Regions from separate parts of the Mesorhizobium sp. M0047 genome, predicted to be linked through region 1. Evidence: predicted binding sites of a transcription regulator. Region 1 holds the regulator's gene; each other region holds the start of a gene.
The links. The regulator PhoB, encoded in region 1, activates phosphate uptake and scavenging genes when phosphate is short. The targets are predictions, from matches to a motif close to TGTCATNNANCTGTCAT.
Positions count from the first base shown of each region.

Region 2: NKJ89_RS01100 (LTA synthase family protein) is a predicted target of PhoB. The motif match lies at 1,395-1,411, and genes of this name have one in related genera.
Region 3: NKJ89_RS17140 (esterase-like activity of phytase family protein) is a predicted target of PhoB. The motif match lies at 1,800-1,816, and genes of this name have one in related genera.
Region 4: ppk2 (polyphosphate kinase 2) is a predicted target of PhoB. The motif match lies at 1,246-1,262, and genes of this name have one in related genera.

Region 1 is NZ_JAMYUW010000019.1:59,624-62,725, reverse strand. It holds gene pstB (phosphate ABC transporter ATP-binding protein PstB) at 1-659, shown strand, start outside; gene phoU (phosphate signaling complex protein PhoU) at 685-1,392, shown strand; gene phoB (phosphate regulon transcriptional regulator PhoB) at 1,412-2,101, shown strand; gene eglC (endo-1,3-1,4-beta-glycanase EglC) at 2,634-3,102, shown strand, end outside.
Region 2 is NZ_JAMYUW010000001.1:221,457-224,558, forward strand. It holds gene fabG (3-oxoacyl-[acyl-carrier-protein] reductase) at 1-163, opposite strand, end outside; gene fabD (ACP S-malonyltransferase) at 220-1,173, opposite strand; gene NKJ89_RS01100 (LTA synthase family protein) at 1,450-3,102, shown strand, end outside.
Region 3 is NZ_JAMYUW010000016.1:3,315-6,416, reverse strand. It holds gene NKJ89_RS17145 (L,D-transpeptidase) at 1-160, shown strand, start outside; gene NKJ89_RS17140 (esterase-like activity of phytase family protein) at 215-1,690, opposite strand; gene NKJ89_RS17135 (LacI family DNA-binding transcriptional regulator) at 2,028-3,053, opposite strand.
Region 4 is NZ_JAMYUW010000022.1:13,683-16,784, forward strand. It holds gene NKJ89_RS20840 (glycosyl transferase family 90) at 1-11, shown strand, start outside; gene NKJ89_RS20845 (aldo/keto reductase) at 45-1,088, opposite strand; gene ppk2 (polyphosphate kinase 2) at 1,369-2,289, shown strand; gene NKJ89_RS20855 (dihydrofolate reductase family protein) at 2,340-2,987, opposite strand.

The DNA of each region.
Region 1 (3,102 bases):
CCGCCTTCATCGGGCCTTCGGGCTGCGGGAAGTCGACGCTGCTGCGCGTCTTCAACCGCATCTACGAGCTCTATCCCAAGCAGACGGCCGAAGGTCAGGTGCTGCTCGACGGCCAGAACGTTCTCGACCGCTCGCAGGACCTCAACCTGCTGCGCACCAAGATCGGCATGGTGTTCCAGAAGCCGACGCCATTTCCGATGTCGATCTATGAAAACATCGCGTTCGGCATCAGGCTCTACGAGAAGCTGAGCAAGTCGGAGATGGACGGCCGCGTCGAGCAGGCGCTGAAGCGCGCGGCACTCTGGACCGAGGTCAAGGACAAGCTTGACGCCAGCGGCCTCAGCCTCTCCGGCGGTCAGCAGCAGCGGCTCTGCATCGCCCGCACCGTAGCGGTGAAGCCGGAAGTCATCCTGCTCGACGAGCCCGCTTCGGCGCTCGACCCGCTGTCGACCGCCAAGATCGAGGAGCTCATCGACGAGTTGCAAGCCGATTACACGATCGTCATCGTCACCCACAACATGCAGCAGGCGGCGCGCGTATCGAAGCAGACGGCCTTCATGTATCTGGGCGAGCTGGTCGAGTTCGACCGCACGGAGAGGATATTCACGTCGCCCCGCGAGAAGCGCACGCAGGACTACATCACCGGCCGCTTCGGCTGAGCTCAGGCATACGAGGAACAGGATCATGAGCGAACATACAGTCGCTTCTTTCGACGAGGATCTCGGTCAGATCAGCAAGCTCATCAGCGACATGGGCGATCTCGCCAGCTCGATGGTCGGCGGTGCGACCAAGGCGCTCTTGAATTCCGACAACGCCTTGGCACAGCGCGTCGTCTCCGATGATGCGATCATGGACGCGCGCCAGCGCGAGCTCGACGACCGCGCCATCACGCTGATCGCCAAGCGGCAGCCGATGGCCGATGATCTGCGCCATGTCGTCGGTTCTATCCGCATGGCCGGCGATCTCGAACGCATCGGCGACCTTGCCAAGAACATCGCCAAGCGTGTCGGCACTGTCGGCCTCAGCGTCACGCCGCGCGACCTTTCGCACTCGATCGATGGAATGGCACAACTGGTGCTGATCCAGGTGCAGGGCGTCATCGAGGAATATGCGGCGCGTGACGCCGCCGCGCTGGCGAAACTGCGTGCCGACGACGAACGCATCGACGTCAAATACACCTCCGTGTTCCGCGAGCTTCTCACCTATATGATGGAAGACCCGCGCAACATCACCGCGTGCACGCATCTTTTGTTCTGCGCCAAGAACCTCGAGCGCATCGGCGACCATGTCACCAACATCGCGGAAAATGCCTATTATGTTTTGACCGGCACGCAGCTGCCGGCCAATCGTCCGAAACAGGACGAGACGACAATGTCCGCGCCCGCGGCATGACGACAGAGGTAACCAGCCGATGATCGCGCCACGCATCATGGTGGTGGAGGACGAGGAGCCGCTAGGCGTGCTGCTCCGTTACAATCTGGAGTCCGAGGGCTATCAGGTCGAGGTCGTGACGCGCGGCGACGAGGCCGAGATCCGGCTGCAGGAGAACGTGCCTGACCTTCTGGTGCTCGACTGGATGGTGCCGGCGGTTTCCGGCATCGAACTCTGCCGGCGCCTGCGAATGCGTCCCGAGACCGAGCGGCTGCCGATCATCATGCTGACCGCGCGCGGCGAGGAGAGCGATCGCGTGCGGGGCCTCTCGACCGGCGCCGACGATTATCTGGTCAAGCCGTTTTCGACACCGGAGTTCATGGCCAGGGTCAAGGCGCTGCTGCGCCGTGCCAAGCCGGAACTGCTGTCCAGCGTGCTGAAGGTCGGCGACATCGTGCTCGATCGAGAATCGCACCGGGTCTATCGCAAGAAGAGCGAGATCCGGCTCGGGCCGACCGAATTCCGCCTGCTCGAATTCATGATGCGCCATCCCGGCCGCGTGTTCTCGCGCAGCCAGCTGCTCGACAACGTCTGGGGCGAAACGATCTACATCGACGAACGCACGGTAGACGTGCATGTCGGGCGGCTGCGCAAGGCCGTCAACAACGGCCGCATGCCCGACGTGATCCGCACCATTCGGGGTGCAGGGTACGCTATCAGGGAAGATTAGCCGATAGATCGGAACCAAGGTTCAAATTCGATCAGCAGGTGGTCGCCAATGGCCACGCGATGGCAGACATTCAAGCAGGCAGGATCGAAGTCTAAACTGCCCTTCGCGGTCGTGGGCTCGGCGCGTACCTTGACTGGCTGGCGATTGCCCTCCGATCTCCCAATTCGCTTTTCTGCCAGGCTGGCCGCAGGCACGGCCCGTGACACTTTAGTTGGTCACATTGCTATCTTGCCCGCAGACCTCCGATCAAAGTCGCGCGCCTCAAGAAACAATTCGAACTAATATGGCTATGTGCCCACTAGAGGACGTGGTTTCGCATAAATGCGCAATTTTATTAAAAATTGCATCCGACTAAGAGCGAGTTTCCCTCTTCTTTATTGATTGTATGTGCTCCGAATAGCCAATACGATCTTGGATCGGATGACGATTCCGCGGGAACGATCTCGTTCGTTGCAACGTTGCTTTGAAAGCGGTCGCCGGACCCTGCGCCGAATGACTTGACCAGGTCGGACACTAAGAGGAAGGATTTCTGATGAGCACGGTCTTAAACGCCAAAGGTATTCCTCTTCCCTACACCGGCGCGTCCAGTCATTGGTTCTCGGCAACCGGAGCCGGGGCCGAACTGCACGGCACCTCAGGCAACGACTCCTTCTGGGGAGACACCGGCGTCAATGTCACGATGTACGGTGGCGCCGGCGATGACTACTATCACCTCTATTCCACCAACAATAAGGCGGTCGAAGATCCCGGGGCCGGGATCGACACGATCGACACCTGGATGAGCTACAAGCTCCCCGACAATTTCGAGAACCTGGTCGTTACCGGCGCCAATCGATATGCGTTCGGAAATGCGTTGGACAACATCATCAAGGGCGGGTCGGGTCATCAGACGCTGGATGGCGGCAAGGGAAATGATGTCCTGATCGGCGGTGACGGCGCCGACACTTTCGCCATCTCCAAAGGAAATGGGAGCGATCTTATCTTCGATTTCGGTGCGACCG
Region 2 (3,102 bases), on a different contig from region 1:
TGACCCGGTCGCCAAGCTCGGTAGCCAGCGCTTCCAGTTTCTCGACGCGGGTGCCATGCAGGCCGACGATAGCGCCTTGCGCATGCAGCACCCTGGCGATGGCCTCGCCGATGCCCCCGGATGCACCGGTTACGAGCGCCTTGCGGCCGGTCAATTCGAACATTTTTGTCTCCTGATTGAGAAGAACACTCTTTTATAGGGATGGGATCGAATGACGCTTTATGCAAGCGCCGCCAGCGCCGCCTCGACCTCGGCCGCTGAGCCGACCGGGGCCGTGGCGATGTCGCGGTTGATGCGCCGCGCCAATCCTGAAAGCACCTTGCCGGCGCCGATCTCATAAAGCGTGGTGACTCCGTTTGCCCCAAGCCATTCCACTGTCTCGCGCCAGCGCACGCGGGCGATCACCTGCTCGACCAGACGCCGCGCGATCTCGTCGGGGTCATTGGTCGGGGTGACGCTGACGTTGGAAACGATGGGCACCATCGGCGCGGCCTTCGCCACGCTGGCGAGTGCCTCGCGCATGATCTCGGCGGCGGGCGTCATCAGCGCGGAGTGGAAGGGCGCAGACACCTGCAGCATCAGCGCGCGCTTGGCTCCCTTTTCAGTGCACAGTTTTGCCGCCAGTTCCACCGCGGCTCTTGCACCGGAAATGACCAACTGGCCACCGCCATTGTCGTTCGCCACCTGGCAGACAGAGCCCTTCCCGGACGCCTGGGCGGCCTCGGCGCAGGCAGCTTCGACATCGGCCTGCTCCAGTCCGATGATCGCCGCCATAGCGCCCTCGCCGGCCGGCACCGCCGCCTGCATGGCGTTGCCACGGATGCGCAAGAGCCGGGCGGCATCGGCAACCGAAACGAAGCCCGCCGCCGCGAGCGCCGAATATTCGCCCAGCGAATGGCCGGCGACATAGGCGACTTTGCCTTTCAGCGACAAACCACGCGCTTCCAGCGCCCGGATCGCGGCCAGCGACACCGCCATCAGCGCCGGTTGCGCATTGGCGGTCAGCGTCAACGTCTCTTCCGGTCCTTCCCAGATCAGCTTCGTCAGGTTTTCGCCGAGCGCGTCATCGACCTCCTGGAAAATCCTGCGCGCCTCCGGAAAGGCGTCGGCGAGATCCTTGCCCATGCCGACAGCCTGGCTGCCTTGTCCAGGAAAGGTGAATGCAACGGCCATGCGAGGGCTCCCAAGGGTTGGTTTTGCTTGCCTGGTAGACGAGTTTTGCTTGCCTGTGACGCAAGGCAGGCTGCCAAGTCAAGCCACTTCAATCCTTCCTGACGGCAGTGTCACCCGCCGAGTGCCTATTCCGAAAAGCTTTTTGCCGATCACACCTGATGAAAACCGCTCACGATTCGTTTGCTGGCTCTTCTTATTTTGCTTACAGGCGCTAGCATTGCGTGACAAATCCATGACAATCGAGTGACGTGTTGTCGCTGGGTGGGGAAATCAAAAGTGGCAAAGAGTTCAAAACGCGCCGGTAAGGCCGCGCCACAGTTCCTGGAAGACGACCCCTCCACCGGCTACCTGCCGGGCAGGAGATGGCCGGTCGTGCGCTATGGTCTGGTCAGCCTGGCCATCGCTGCCATCCTGGTGTTTGCCATCGAACTGATCGTGCGCGGCGACTTTGCCGGCACGGTCTCCTTCTTCCTGCAGCCGCTCAAGCCGGGCTGGACCACCATTGTCGTGTTTGCGCTGATCCTGGTTGGCCTCGATGCGGTGCTTGGGCGCAGCCACCAGAGCCTGATGATTGTCGCGCCGCTGACGCTTTCCCTTGCTTTCGTCGGTCACCAGAAGTCTCACTATCTCGGCGATCCGCTCTATCCGACCGATTTCCTCTATGCCCGCCAGATCTTCGCGCTGTTGCCGCTGCTGGTGCGCGACCGGCCGATGACCGCGCTCGCCATGGTCGTCGGCATCGTCGCCGGCCTGTCGCTGCTCGTCTACGGCTGGCGGCTGTGGCGCCGCAAGGTACCGGCGCTCAGCCGCAAGGGGCGCCTTGCCCGGCTGACGCTGGCAGTGCCGCTGCTCGCCTTCTTCGTTTCGATCATGGATTACGCCACCTTCTCCTGGACCAGGGATCGGCTGCAGATCATACCGATCATGTGGGACCAGAAGGAGAACTATGCCTCCAACGGTTTTGCGCTGGCCTTTGCTCTCAACGTGCCGATGGCGCATGTCTCGGCGCCACCGGGCTATTCCGACAAGGCAATTGCCGCGATCGGCAGGCCTGATGTAAGCGCCTCGGTACCGGCCGAGAAGCCCGACATCATCATCGTCATGAGCGAATCCTTCTGGGATCCGACCAAGCTGCCCGGAGTCAGCATCAAGCCAGATCCGATCCCCAACGTACGGGCACTGCGCTCGGGCTCTATGTTCTCGCCGGAATTCGGCGGCATGACCGCCAACATCGAGTTCGAGGCGTTGACCGGCTTCTCGAATGCGTTCCTGCCTGCCGGAAGCATCCCCTATCAGCAGTACGTGCGCACGCCGACGCCTTCGCTGGCAACCTTCCTCAAGAGCCAGGGTTACCGGGCGCGCGCCATCCACCCCGGCACGAACTGGTTCTGGAACCGTGGCGCGGTCTATGCTGATTTCGGGTTCAACGACTTCAAATCGGAAGAGACGCTGCCGCCAATGCAAAAGCGCGGGCCGCTGGCATCGGACGCAGCGATGACCGACGAGATCATCAGCGAGGCGGACGCCAGCGACGAGCCGGTGTTCTTCTTTGCCGTCAGCCTGCAAAACCACGGCCCCTATGAGCCGAACCGCTACTACAATCCGACGCATACGGTGCAGGCGCCGATCAGCCAATGGGCGCGCGAATCGCTGCTCAGCTACGCCGAGGGCTCAGCCGACGCCGATCGTGGTCTTGAACGCCTCGTCGAATGGGCGAAGAAGCGCTCCCGCCCGACCGTGATCGCCTTCTTCGGCGACCATCTGCCGCCGCTGGGGCCGGTCTACGTCGAAACCGGGTTCCTCAAGGACAATGTCGCACCGCGCAAGGAAGCGTCGCCCGAGGCCGCCCTCGAACATCACAAGACGCCGCTGGTCATCTGGTCGAACCGCACCGGGCCTGCTGAAGACATAGGTGCCGTCAGCCCGGCC
Region 3 (3,102 bases), on a different contig from region 1:
GAACCAGGACATCATCGACCTTTACAGCCGGGTCAACGGCGTCGCGCCGGTCTTCGTGCGCCCCAATCTGTCGGCTGCCGGCAAGATCATGGCCGTTTCGAGCAGGACCGCCGAGCCGATCGATGCGGGCGTGCCAAGGGACGCGGAGATGTTGAAGTAAGCCGTCACGATCCCTCAGGCGGACGCGCTCAGCGCGCCCGCCTTTGTGTTGTCGTTACTTCTTGGCCAGACCCGGCAGCGTGACCTGGTAGACCAGGAACATGGTGTCGACATCGGCGCCGTCCTCGGCCTTGTAGGGCGCACCGATCTGGAAGCCGTCCTGGGCGAGGAAGTCGTTGTCGTTGGCGACGAACAGGAAATAGTCGTCGGGCAGTTTCGGATCGAGCACGCTGACCACCGACATCGCCTCCCACTTCTCCGACAGGTTGTTCTTGTCGTTTGGCGCGCCATTATGCAGGCCGAAGCGGCCGAGTTCGGCACTATCGTTGATATCGATGAACGGCGTCAGTTTTGCCGGCGTCACCGACGGGTCGAGCACGCCCTTGGGCGCCAGCGGCTTGTCGGCGGCATCGAAGGCGCCGCCGGCAATATCGGTCGCGGCCGAGACGTCGACGACGAAGATCTGGCGCACCAGCGAGGTGTCGCCTTTCACGCCCTGGCCGTTGCCGCTGTCGCGCGCCAGCATCAGGAAGGCCTGATCCGACAACGCCACGATCTCGCTTTGCGCGGCGATCTTGGTCTTGCCCTTGGCATCCTTGAACACCGGCAGCGGCACGACATACTCATGCGCTAGCTTGAGATGGGCGAGGTCGGAAGCGTCATAGACCAGCGCCCTGGTGTTCTGGCGGGTCGAGGCGGAATCGCCGCCATCCTGCCGGGGCGCCGACTGCAGCACGGCGATCAGGAACTTGCCGTCGGGCGTCATCGCCATGCCTTCGAGGCCCTGGTTGTTCTGGCGGCCGGTATCGGGATCCTTCGGATCGGGCTCGGCCGCACCCGGGCCGGGATTGTCGGAGGCGAAGTTCGGCGCGCCGTGGCGCATCGGCACGAGGGCGGCGGGCGGCTGGGTCGCCGACAGCAGATGTCCGTCGGCGGAGAACCGGTAGATGTTGGGGCCGTATTCGTCCGAGATGAACATGGTGCCGTCGGGCAGGCGCGCGATCGCCTCGTTGTCGAGCGCCAGCTTGCCGCTGGCTTCGGGCAGGATCGGCATGTCGCCGCTTGCCGCGCGCACGCCGTTGAGCGGATCGAGGCCGGTGGCATCGGCACCCTTGTCGTCGGTGAGAAGCATGGTGTCGGCAAGCGTTGCCTTGACGCCCGTCTGCTCCTGGCCGGCAGCCGGTGCGGTGCCTGGTGCTGCCGGGGTAAACTCGATGCCGATAGTGTTGAGGCGCGGCCGGTAGTCGGTGGTGCCGACGACATTGTAACCGCGGTCCGGCAGCAGCCAGAGCGAGCCTTTGTAGCCGCCCGCATCACGTGTCCAGCTGGCGGTGTCGATCGACATGCCGGAGCCCGAGCCGAAGGTCTCGCCGAACTTGTCGCGCTGGGCGGCCGGGATGCGGCCGACGCCGACCAGTCCCTTGTTGACGAGGCCGCCGATCGTCGCGGTGCTGTCGGCGAGCGCCGGCGTCAAGGCGGCGAACAAGGCCAGCGCGACGCCGAGCGACGCGGTTCGGTGCAGGTGTTTCATGGATGAACCTCTTTGTGAGATGCGCCGAAGCGGCCGCAGGACGAAAAGCTGATAGAGGTGCAACATTGATGATGCCGCGCGCTCCCGAAACGCGGTCTACGGCGCGAACATGATGCTTGCGTGACAGCGCACGATGCATGCCTGCCGTCTTTTCTACGCGACGACAAAAAAATGCGATTGGCGGAAAGAATTAATCACTTCGTCAGGACCTGGTCGACGACCGACATCTCGAATGCGCAGGCCGCGCACGGGACCCGTCATTCCCGGATATTCATGGAATTGGCCGAGGCGGGCGAGAAGCCGGTCGATCGAAACGCGTTTATCGGACCGCGCAGCATCAGTCGCTGTCGCGCGCCACCAGCTCCAGCGGCCAGACCTCGCGCATGATCCGCGGACCATCCGGGCCGGCGAAGGCGGGCAGCGACGCCAGCAGCATTTCGGCGAGCCGCTGTCCCATCGGCTCCAGCGCCGGGCGGAAGGCGGTCAGCGCCGGCGAGAAGTAGCGGCAGAGCGGCGTGTCGACGATGACGGTCACCGCCATGTCGTGACCCGGCCTGATGCCCATCTCGGCCAGCGCCTTGCAGCCGCCAAGCGCCATCGCGTCATTGTTGAAGATGATGGCGGTCGGCGGGTCCTTGGAGCGCATCACCTGCGGCGTCATTTCGTAGCCTGCGGCCTCGTTGATGAAGCCGGACGCAATCAGCTCGGGGTCGACCTCGATGCCATGCCGCCGCAAGGCCTTGCGGTAGCCGGTCAGGAACAGATAGCCGAAATTGAGGTCGAGCGACGGGCGGATGGCGGCGATGCGGCGGTGGCCGCGCGCCACGAGGCGGTCGACCGCATCGGCTCCGGCCTTTTCGAAATCGAGGTCGAGGGAAGGGTAGGACTTGGCTCCGGAGCGGCTGCGCCCGAGCGTGGCGAATGGGAAACCGACCTGGGTGAGATAGTCGATGCGCTCGTCCTCGCGCCGCGTCCAGGCCAGCACCACTGCATCGGCCCGGCGCGTCTCGACGACACGGCGCAGGCGCTCCTGCTGATAGTCGCCCGGAGCGCCCATGACCACGATCAGGTCGAGCCCGCTTTCGGCGAGCCTTGCCTGCAGCCCGATCAGGAGCGGAATGAAGAACGGCTCGCCATATTGCTGGTCGCCCGGATGCGGCTGCATCATGAAGGCGATCGAATGGGTGGCGCCTTGCCGCAAGCTGCGGCCGGATTGGTTCGGCGAGTAGTTGAGTGTCCTGGCCGCTTCGAGCACGCGTTGGCGCGTGTCGGCATTGACGTCGGCACGGCCGTTAAGGGCGCGCGACACCGTGCCGATCGAAATGTTCAGGTGACGGGCAAGATCGTGAATGCTGGATGCCAAATGACTGTTCTCCCCCTTATGTGGCTAGCACCGGCAGCCGCCCGGGCCA
Region 4 (3,102 bases), on a different contig from region 1:
TCCAGAGTTAGAGCGTCGCGGGCTTTGGCGCCGAATTTCGCTCGTCAGATGCCGCTTCGGTCAATCACCAGATCGGCGGGGCCGAAGCGGTCCTTTGCCGTCAGCTGCTGGTGCCAGTAGGGATAGAGCAAGGGCGGCCGGCTGACCGCGTCGAGGCGACCGCGTTCGTCGCCGGTGAGCACCAGGCTCGCCGCCGCGATGTTGTCCTGGAACTGCGCTTCGGTTCTACCGCCGATCACCAGCGAACTGACCGCCGGCCGGCCGAGCAGCCAGGCCAGTGCCACCTGCGCCGCCGACACACCGCGCTGCGTGCCGATCTCGACAAGCACGTCGACGATCCGCCACAGCCGGTCCTCGTCGCGGATCGGCGGTTCGGACCAGCCGGCGAGCTGGCGGGCGGTGGGGCTGTCGCGGCGGTATTTGCCGGACAGCAATCCGCCGGCAAGCGGGCTCCAGACCAGGACGCCGAGCCCCTGGTCGACGGAAATCGGCAGCAATTCATATTCCGCCTCGCGCGCTTCCAGCGTGTAGTGGATCTGCTGGGTGACGAAGCGCGGCTGGTGATGGCTGTCGCTGATGCCGAGCGCCTTCATCACCTGCCAGCCGGAATAGTTGGAACAGCCGACATAACGGATCTTGCCCTGGGCAACCAGCGTGTCGAGCGCGGCGATGGTTTCTTCCAGCGGCGTTACGCCATCCCATTCGTGCAGGAAGTAGATGTCGATGACGTCGGTCTTGAGCCGCTTCAGGCTCTTTTCGCATTCGCGGATCAGGTGATGGCGCGACAGGCCCTCATCGTTGGGACCTTTGCCGATCCGCATCCGTGCCTTCGATGCGATCAACACGTCGCCCTTGCGCTTGCCGCCGAGGGCTTCGCCAATGATCTCCTCCGAAATGCCGTTCGAATAGACATTGGCGGTGTCGATGACGTTGATGCCGGCATCGATGCAGAGGTCGATCATCCGGCGCGCCTCGTCGAGGTCGGTTTTGCCGACAGCCGAAAACGCGCCGGCGCCGCCGAAAGTCATGGTGCCCATTGTCAGCGTCGAAACCTTCAGGCCGGAACGGCCGAGAGTGCGGTATTCCATGTCAGTCCTCGCGATTGCATTAGGGAAGGGGCGTTGGGGAAGGCCACCCCGAATGTGGCCGCTATTTGTAGGACAATTTGAGCAGCTTGTCGCCATGCCACGACAACGGATCGATCGTGCCTCACGGGGTTTGCAGCGGCGACGTCATGTTCCAGGCTGCAATAAAACCGTCATTACCGGCCTATATTGAAGTCGGCTCAGGTGTTGCCGCTCCGAGACGCAAGCCAGCAACTACGGGCGCCGACGTGGACCGACAGCGCTTGCAAGCGGAGCAACTGATATGACCGAGCTAAAGCAGAATTCTCCAGCCAGGGACTGGCTTGAAGCCGAGCTCGCCGACACGCTAGACGAGGACTATGAGCTCGAAATATCGGAGCCGGCGCTGTCGATGGAGATCGCCAAGATCTACAAGAACGCGCATCCGCCTTCGATCGAACGCATGCAGTATTTTCGCGACTTGATCACCTTGCAGTCCGAACTGATCAAGCTGCAGTCCTGGGTCGCATACCACAAGAAAAAGCTGGTGGTGATTTTCGAGGGCCGCGATTCGGCCGGCAAGGGCGGCGTCATCAAGCGCATCACCCAGCGGCTCAACCCGCGCATCTGCCGTGTCGTGGCACTGCCGGCGCCGACCGAGCGCGAGAAGTCGCAATGGTATTTCCAGCGTTATGTCCCGCATCTGCCGGCCGGCGGCGAAATCGTGCTGTTCGACCGCTCCTGGTACAACCGCTCGGGCGTCGAACGGGTAATGGGCTTTGCCCAGCCCGATCAGGTCGAAGAATTCTTCCGCGACGTGCCGGAGTTCGAGCGCATGCTGGTCCGCTCGGGCATCACCGTCGTCAAATACTGGTTCTCGATCACCGACGAGGAACAGCAGATGCGCTTTCTGATGCGCATCCACGATCCCATGAAGCAGTGGAAACTGTCGCCGATGGACCTGCAGTCGCGTGTGCGCTGGGAACAGTACACCAAGGCAAAGGAAGAAACTTTCATCCGGACCAACATCCCGGAAGCCCCTTGGTTCATCGTCGAGGGCAACGACAAGAAGCGGGCGCGGCTGAACTGCATCGACCACCTGCTCAAGCAAATGCCATATGAGGAGGTGCCGCACGAGGAGATCACGCTGCCCGAGCGCGTCTTCAACCCCGAATACGAGCGCCAGACGCTACCGCGCGAGCTTTATGTGCCGGAGAAGTATTGAGATAGACGAAGCTGCGATCTCCCCCTCGCGGGGGGAGATTGGCTCTCCACCTAAGCCCGCTTGATGGTGACGTGCGTGGCGAGCGGCGTCGCAACCTGCTCGCTGCAGACATAGCCGAGCTTGACCATGTCCAGGCCGCCAAAAAGGTTCTCGCCCGTACCGAGCAGCACCGGCGCGATCGCCAGATGCATCTCATCGATCAGCTTCTCCTGGAGATATTGCTGGATGGTGGCGACGCCGCCGCCCACCCGCACGTCCTTGCCATTAGCCGCTGCTTTTGCCTGTTCAAGTGCCGAATGGATGCCGTCGGTGATGAAATAGAAGGTCGTGCCGCCCTCCATGACGATCGGTTCGCGCTTGTGATGGGTCAACACGAAAACCGGCACATGGTAGGGCGGGTTATCGCCCCACCAGCCCTTCCAGCTGTCATCGGGCCATTCGCCGCGGATCGGTCCGAACATGTTGCGGCCGAGGATCCATGCGCCGACATTCTCGAAACTGCGCGCCGCGAACGCCTCGTTTATATCGGTGGTGCCGCCATCTTGTCCGAGCACCATCTCACGGAAGGTGCGAGTGTCGACAAACCACTTGTGCAAGGATTCCCCACCGACGCCGAGCGGATTTTGCAGATCCTGATCGGGACCGGCGCCATAACCGTCGAGCGATAGGGTGAAAGCGTTGACACGAAGTTTGGGCATGCGAGCCTCCTCTCAATAACCACTTGCACTTCACAATCAGTTTCTTATAGCAAACTGATTGTGAAGTGCAAGTGGTATTCTAGGGCGACGATCGGACTGTCGGCTCTGAAGACAA